Halorhodospira halophila: one gene and its partner. The protein of the gene in region 2 interacts with the protein of the main gene of each other region in a pairwise test. Links are inferred from orthologs where the notes say so. Each region holds a gene or a part of one and is shown on either strand. Other genes may lie near its edges.

What was found. Proteins that work in one complex are often made in the same cells at the same time.
Region 1: the proteins of CCR79_RS08970 (region 2) and CCR79_RS03105 interact in binary tests that used the Escherichia coli proteins (3 or more experiments, as listed by UniProt). The link is inferred for Halorhodospira halophila from one-to-one orthologs.

Annotation. Positions count from the first base shown.
Region 1 is NZ_NHSN01000009.1:59,283-62,639, forward strand. Bases 328-3,326 are described here. They hold CCR79_RS03105 (aminotransferase class V-fold PLP-dependent enzyme), read right to left. Parts: upstream 2,453-3,326; coding sequence 1,202-2,452; downstream 328-1,201. Other genes in these bases: CCR79_RS03100 (methyl-accepting chemotaxis protein), read left to right, coding at 328-1,156; sufD (Fe-S cluster assembly protein SufD), read right to left, coding at 2,449-3,326. Outside these bases: more of CCR79_RS03100, read left to right, coding at 1-327; more of sufD, read right to left, coding at 3,327-3,357. UniProt on the Escherichia coli protein: Cysteine desulfurases mobilize the sulfur from L-cysteine to yield L-alanine, an essential step in sulfur metabolism for biosynthesis of a variety of sulfur-containing biomolecules.
Region 2 is NZ_NHSN01000022.1:13,901-17,183, reverse strand. Bases 305-3,229 are described here. They hold CCR79_RS08970 (SufE family protein), read right to left. Parts: upstream 2,013-3,229; coding sequence 1,596-2,012; downstream 305-1,595. Other genes in these bases: CCR79_RS08960 (slipin family protein), read left to right, coding at 3,204-3,229; rlmM (23S rRNA (cytidine(2498)-2'-O)-methyltransferase RlmM), read right to left, coding at 2,097-3,119; CCR79_RS08975 (hypothetical protein), read right to left, coding at 1,363-1,521; CCR79_RS08980 (alpha/beta hydrolase), read right to left, coding at 318-1,343. Also shown: CCR79_RS08985 (NAD(P)/FAD-dependent oxidoreductase), read right to left, coding at 1-137; more of CCR79_RS08960, read left to right, coding at 3,230-3,283. UniProt on the Escherichia coli protein: Participates in cysteine desulfuration mediated by SufS. Cysteine desulfuration mobilizes sulfur from L-cysteine to yield L-alanine and constitutes an essential step in sulfur metabolism for biosynthesis of a variety of sulfur-containing biomolecules.

The DNA of each region.
Region 1 (3,357 bases), on a different replicon or contig from region 2:
GGCCGACATGCGCCGCTCCGAAGACCGCATCCGCGATGCTCTGCAGCGGATCGCCGGGCTGAGCACCTCGGTGCGCGAGATCGAGAGCGACCTGGAGCATCTCAACGAGGCGATGCAGCGGGTCACCAAGGTGGCGCGGGGGATCGGCGCCATCGCCAAGCAGACCAACCTGCTCGCCCTCAATGCGTCCATCGAGGCAGCCCGTGCCGGCGATGCCGGCCAGGGGTTCGCCGTGGTGGCCGAGCAGGTCAAGTCCCTGGCCGCCCAGACCAGCGAGGCCACCGGGGACATGGACCGCACCCTGCAGAACCTCACCGAGCAGACCCAGGAGCTGATCGCCATCGGCCACCACAGCACGCGCCGGGCGCAGCGGGTGGAGCAGACCACGGGGCAGATGCAGAGCCTGTTCGAGCAGCTCGAGCAGTCCATGGCGTCGGTGGATGCCGAATCGGCGCGGATCGCCGAGGCGGTCCAGGAGATCGACACGCAGAGCGAGCACACCATCGAGCGCTTCGACCACAACACCGCCGAGCTGGAGGCCTCCCACTCTGACCTCGAGCGCGGCCGGGCCCAGATCGACCGCTTCCTCGCTTTCACCGAGGAGCTGATGAACCTGGCCAACGCCTCGGACGTCGATACCGAGGACACCCCATACATCGTCCGGGTCATGGAGGTCGCGCGGCAGGTGTCGGAGCGCTTCGAGGCGGCCATCCGCGAAGGCGAGATCAGCGAGGCGGACCTCTTCGACCGCGACTACCGCGAGGTCCCGGGGACCGACCCACAGCAGTATGAGACGCGGTTCGTGGCCTTCACCGATCGGGTCCTGCCCGAGCTCCAGGAGCCGCCACTGGAGGATGCGCACATCTCCGGGTGTTTCGTCATCGACAACCGGGGCTACATCCCCACCCACAATCGCCACGTCTCGCACCCGCAGCGTCCCGGCGACCCACAGTGGAACGCCCGCCACGCCCGGCAGCGGCGTATCTGGGAGGACCGCACCGCACAGTCGGCGGCGCGCAACGAGAAACCCTTCCTGCTGCAGACCTACCGGCGGGACATGGGCGGCGGCCGCTTCGAGTTGATCCGCGACGTCTCCGCCCCGATCCAGGTCCGGGGCAAACACTGGGGGGCGGTGCGGATGCTCTACGAGCCATAGCCGCCACCGGCCGGGGCGCCGGCGCCACCGCCCCGGCCGCGTCGGTCAGCCGAACAGGCGGCGGACCTTCTCCAGGGCCACCACCAGGCTCTCCACCTCGTCGTGGGTGTTGTAGACGCCGAACGACGCCCGTGCCGTGGCCGGCACGCCGTAGCGCTCCATCAGCGGCTGGGCGCAGTGGTGACCGGCGCGGATGGCGATCCCCTGCTCGTCGAGGAGCATGGCCACGTCGTTGGGGTGCGTCCCCTCCATGATGAAGGAGACGGCCCCGGCCCGACGCTGCGGCCGGCCGATGAGCTGCACCCCCGGCACCGCGGCGATGGCCTCGGCCGCGTGGCCGACCAGTTCTTCCTCCCGAGCGGCGATCCGTTCGCGGCCGATGGCCTCGATATAGCGCAGTGCCTCGCCCAGGCCGATGGCGCCGGCGATATTCGGCGTCCCCGCCTCGAAGCGCGCCGGCGGCTCGGCGTACTCGGTGCCCTCGAAGGAGACGTGGCGGATCATGTCGCCCCCGCCCTGATACGGCACCATCCCGGCCAGGTGCTCATAGCGGCCCCACAGGACGCCGATGCCGGTAGGCCCGTAGGCCTTGTGGCCCGAGAAGGCGTAGAAGTCGACCCCCAGCTCCTGGACGTCCACCGGCAGATGGGGAGCGGCCTGCGCCCCGTCCAGGAGCACGGGCACCCCTTCGGCCCGGGCCATGGCGGCGATCTCCGCCACCGGGTTGACGGTACCGAGGGCGTTGGAGACGTGGACCACGCTGACCAGCCGGGTGCGCTCATGGATCATGCCGCGCACCGTTTCCAGATCCACGTCGCCGTTGTCGTCGATGGGCACCACCCGCAGGGTGGCACCGGTCCGCTCGCAGACCAGCTGCCAGGGAACGATGTTCGAGTGGTGCTCCATGTGGGTGACGAGGATCTCATCCCCCGGCCCGACCCGGGGCGCGACGAAGCTGTGCGCCACCAGATTGATCGCCTCGGTGACCCCGCGCAGGAAGATGACCTCCCGCTCGCTGGGGGCGTTGAGGAAGCGCTGGGCCTCGGTCCGCGCCCCCTCGAAGGCCGTGGTCGCCTCCTGGGAGAGGGTGTGCACCCCGCGATGGACGTTGGCGTAGTAGTGCTGATAGCAGCCGAGTTCGGCATCGATCACCGACTGCGGCTTCTGCGCACTGGCGGCGCTGTCGAGGTAGATCAGCGGCCGTCCGTTGACCTCGCGGCGGAGCACGGGGAAGTCGGCGCGCAGCCGGTCCACATCCACCGCCCCCGGGCGGGTCGCCTCCTCGACCATGCTCATGCCTCAAAACCCTCCAGTTGCTCGCCGCCCGGCAGGAACCGGCGCAGGAGCGCACGCTCGTACGCGGCGGCCTGCGGGCAACGCACGGTCTCCACCACCTCGGCGACGAAGGCGTAGGTCAGCAGGCTCTTGGCCACGACGGGATCGATGCCGCGGGCGCGCATGTAGAACAGCGCCTGCTCATCGAGCTCGCCCACCGTGGAGCCGTGGGTGCAGCGCACGTCGTCGGCGAAGATCTCCAGGCGCGGATTGGAGTGGGCCAGCGCCCGCGGGCTGAGGATCAGGTTGCGGTTCTCCTGCTCGGCGTCGGTCTTCTGCGCCCCCGGATGGACCTTGATCAGGCCGTCGAAGACGGTCTCCGAGCGCCCGTCGAGCACGCCCTTGAAGACCTGGCGACTGCGCGTGTGCTCGGCGTCGTGGTGGACCCAGGTGTGGTGGTCGACGAAGCGCTGGCCGTCGCTGAGGTGGATGCCGGTGAGATCCCCCTCGCCGTTATCGCCTTGTACGGTCGCCTCGATGTCCACACGCACCTTGTCGCCGCCCCAGACAAAGGAGTGGGCGCCGACCCGGGCATCGCGGGCAGCGGTGCCGCTGACCGCCCCCAGCTGGCAGCCGGCGTCGCCCTCCTCGCTGATCCGGGTCAGATCCACCTGGGCGCCGGCATCGGCGATGAGCTCGGTGACCGGACAGCTGAGGTAGGCCGCCTGCGGATCACCGCTATGGTACTCCACCACACGCAGGTGGCTGGCCTCCTCGCCGTGGACGATCACACGCGGGTAGACGGCGTGGCCGGCAGTGGCAGCGCTGGTGTAGCAGACGATAAGCAGCGGCGCCTCGACCATCGCCCCGCGGGCCACCTGCACGGCCACTCCCTCGCCCATCAAAGCGGTGTTCAGGGCGATGAA
Region 2 (3,283 bases):
GTGCCCGCCCCGAGGGCGCCGGCCGCGATCGCCCCGGTGCTCATCCCGGAGAGCTTGAGGAAGTCTCGCCGGCTGCAGGCCTCCACCAGGCGCTTGAGGTCGAGCCCCTCGGACCCGGATGGGGAGTGGTCGTTCATCTCGCTCCTCCTGACTGCATGCTGCAGTTGTTTTTTGTCCGCTTGTGAAGCGCCGCGGATCGGTTATATCGATCTCTCGCGATGTTTGCTCAATGTATACGAGTGGCGGGCGCTGTCAAAGCGTCGATTTGATATTAATCATGTCAATGATGGTTCGTCGCCCCGGGGTGAGGGGGCGGCTCAGTCGCGGTGACCGCACAGTCGCGACAGCCCCTCCCGATGCCCGACCTCGTGGCTTGACGGGAGACGCGCCCCCTCCGGGTCCTGGAGCCAGGCAAGCAGGTCCGCGTGTACGCGGTCGCGCTGCAGGTCGCGGGTCAGCAGGTGATGGCCCTCCGGGTAGAGGGCCAGGCGCCACTGTCCCGGCGGGCGCTGCGGGAGCCGATGGAGCATCAGACAGGTGGGTTCTGGCGGGATGACCTCATCCTGCTCGCCGTAAAGGATCAGTGCCCGCGAGTCCAGCTGCTCGCTGGCCTCTAGGGCGCGGTCCATGAGGTCGGTGACCCCGGCCAAGGCGCGGGCACTGACTTCGCGCTGGATGAGCGGATCCTCTCGCCACTCCTCGAGGACCTCGGGGTTGTCCGTCGGATCGACCCCCAGATCCTCGCCGCTCAGGCGCAGACCGGGGGTCAGGCGTGAAGAGAGCCACAGGCCGGTGCGCTGATACCAGGGCATCGCCTCGCGCCCCCAGACCGCCGGGGCCAGGAGCGCGGTGCCGGTGATCGCCTCCGGCGATTGTTCGGCGACCAGGATCATGGCGATGGCCCCGCCCATGCTATGGCCCATGAGGTAGAGCGGGGTATCGGGGTAGCGTTCGGCCAGCAGCTCGACGGCCGTGGCGGCATCGTCGATCAGTGCCTGCCCCCCAGGCCAGGTGCCCGCGTCCCCGGTTTCACCGAAACCTCGGTGGTCGTAGGCGTAGGTGGCGACCCCGCCCTCGGCGAGGTATTCGGCAGCGAAGCGCATGCCGCGGCTATAGTCATTGAGCCCGTGCAGCGCCAGAACCACAGCGTCGGCGCTGTCGTCGTGCTCGGGGCCCCAGCGTCGGTAAGGTAGCCGGTAACCGTCGTCGGCGAGGATGTACCCCTCACCCCAGGCGGGTGTCTCGCCGGGCGAGTCTGCCGGGCCGTCCACAGCGGCGCGGCTGCAGCCGACCGCCAGCGTGGCAAGCAGCAGCGGGGTGATGGCGAGGGTCAGTCTGCGCAAGGGGGCCCCGGTTGGCTGCCTACTGGTCGCGACGGCGCATGAACAGACGCATCTGCGCCTCGAGGCTGTCGGCAAAGGAACGCGCCTCGATCTCCCGGTCGATGGCTCGGTGGAGTTCCCGCAGCTGGTCGAGGGAGAGTTCCTGCAGCCGCTGCTTGATATCGGGTTGTTTCTGCAAGGGGTCTCGGTTCATCCGTCCTGAGTTGGTTGGCGCCTGGTGGGTGGCTTGCGTCTGCGACCTGTTCCGGTGGCTCAGGCGGCCTGAGCCTCGGCGGCCAGCTCATGGATGCGATCGACCATGGCGAAGAAGCCGTCCCGCCGGTTGGGGCTGAGGTTGCGCTCCAGTCCCAGCTGGCGGAACACCTCACGGATATCGGTTCGCTGGATCTCGTCCGGCGTGGCGCCGGAGTAGGCCATGAGCACCAGCGCAATCAATCCCTTGACGATGAAAGCGTCGCTGTCGGCGAGGAAGACCAGCCGCTGCGGGTCGTTTTCATCGCGCCGGCACACCAGCCAGACGTTGCTGGTGCAGCCCTCCACCCGGTTGGCCTCAGTCCGTTCCGCCTCCGGGAATTCCGGCAGTTGCCGGCCCAGGTCGATCAGGATGCGGTAGCGTTCCTCCCAGTCCTCAATGAACTCGAAGGTCTCCTTTAACTCGTTGAGATCCATAGGCTTTTGTCGTGATCGGAGTCTGGCCGGTGCGGTGGGTCCGGCACCGGGCGGAGTACAGATAGGGATCTATAGGATAATACGTTACGACCGATTCCGCGAGGCCGTCCGCCGTGCGTAGACGGTGATCTCCTCACGGTCGTGATAGAGCTGCGCGGCGTGCACCCGCGCGCCGGTGGCTCGGATCGCCTCCAGGGCGTGGCGCACGGTCTCCAGTGGACGGCGCATGGGCAGCTTCAGATTGAATACTGCCGCCCTGGCCCGCGCCTCGCGCAGCCACTGTGCCATCAGGCGTGTGATCCCCTGCGGCCGGTCCACGACGTCGCAGACCAGCCAGTCCACCTCCGCTCGTGTCCGGAAGCGGAAGGCGTCGGTACGCCGGTGTTCGACACCGGGATCTTGGGCAAGGTCCGGGGCGAGCGGGCCGTTATCGATGGCGGTCACGGTGAGCCCGCGCTCGCGCAGCAGCCAGGTCCAGCCGCCCGGGGCCGCCCCGAGGTCCACGGCGTGTTCGCCGGGGTAGGGCTGCTCGTGCTCCGGAACCAGGCGGTGGAGCGCCTCCTCGAGCTTGAGCACCGAGCGGCTTGGCGCGCTTCGCGGCATCCGCAGCCGGGGGATGCCGCCCGGCCAACCGCTGGCAGGGCCGACACCGGCTAAGCAGTGGCGGGAGTCGGGGAACAGCAGGCGCAGACGCTGCTGCGGATCGCCGGCAGTCACCCCGGCCTGAGTCAGCGCGTGGCGCAGGGGGCCAGCGAAGCGTCGGCAGAAGCGGGCCAGGGGGCGGCCTTCGTCGCTGTCCGGGTACTCGAGCCATGGGGAGGCACCGCCGGTCGCCGGGGGCAGCGCCGCCGCAATGGCTTCCGCGCGGCCGCCTTCCGGGAGCCCCTGCAGCTCGTCGACTAGGCCGGCTGCAGCGCGTGCAAAGACCAATGGCGGTGGCTGTTGCGGGGCGTCCCCGGCCGGGGCGTGGAAGACCACATAGGCGCTCTGCTCCCGTGCCCGGCAATAGCCGTGTACGCCGATTTCGCGCGCCGCTGCGGTAGCCTCGGAGGCGAGGCTCTGCTCGTAGCCGGCGCGGCAGTGGAGGATCCAACCTTGCCATTCCATGGCCCCATTGTACGGGTAGCGAGCCCGCCCCGGGGGCGACTATGCTGAGAAGGCGCATTCGTACCGTGCCTGAGGGGTATACCCATGGAAACCGTTCTTATTGTCGTCCTCGCCGTGCTGCTTTCGATCGTCGTCTCGGCGATCCGGGTCCTGCGCGAGTACGA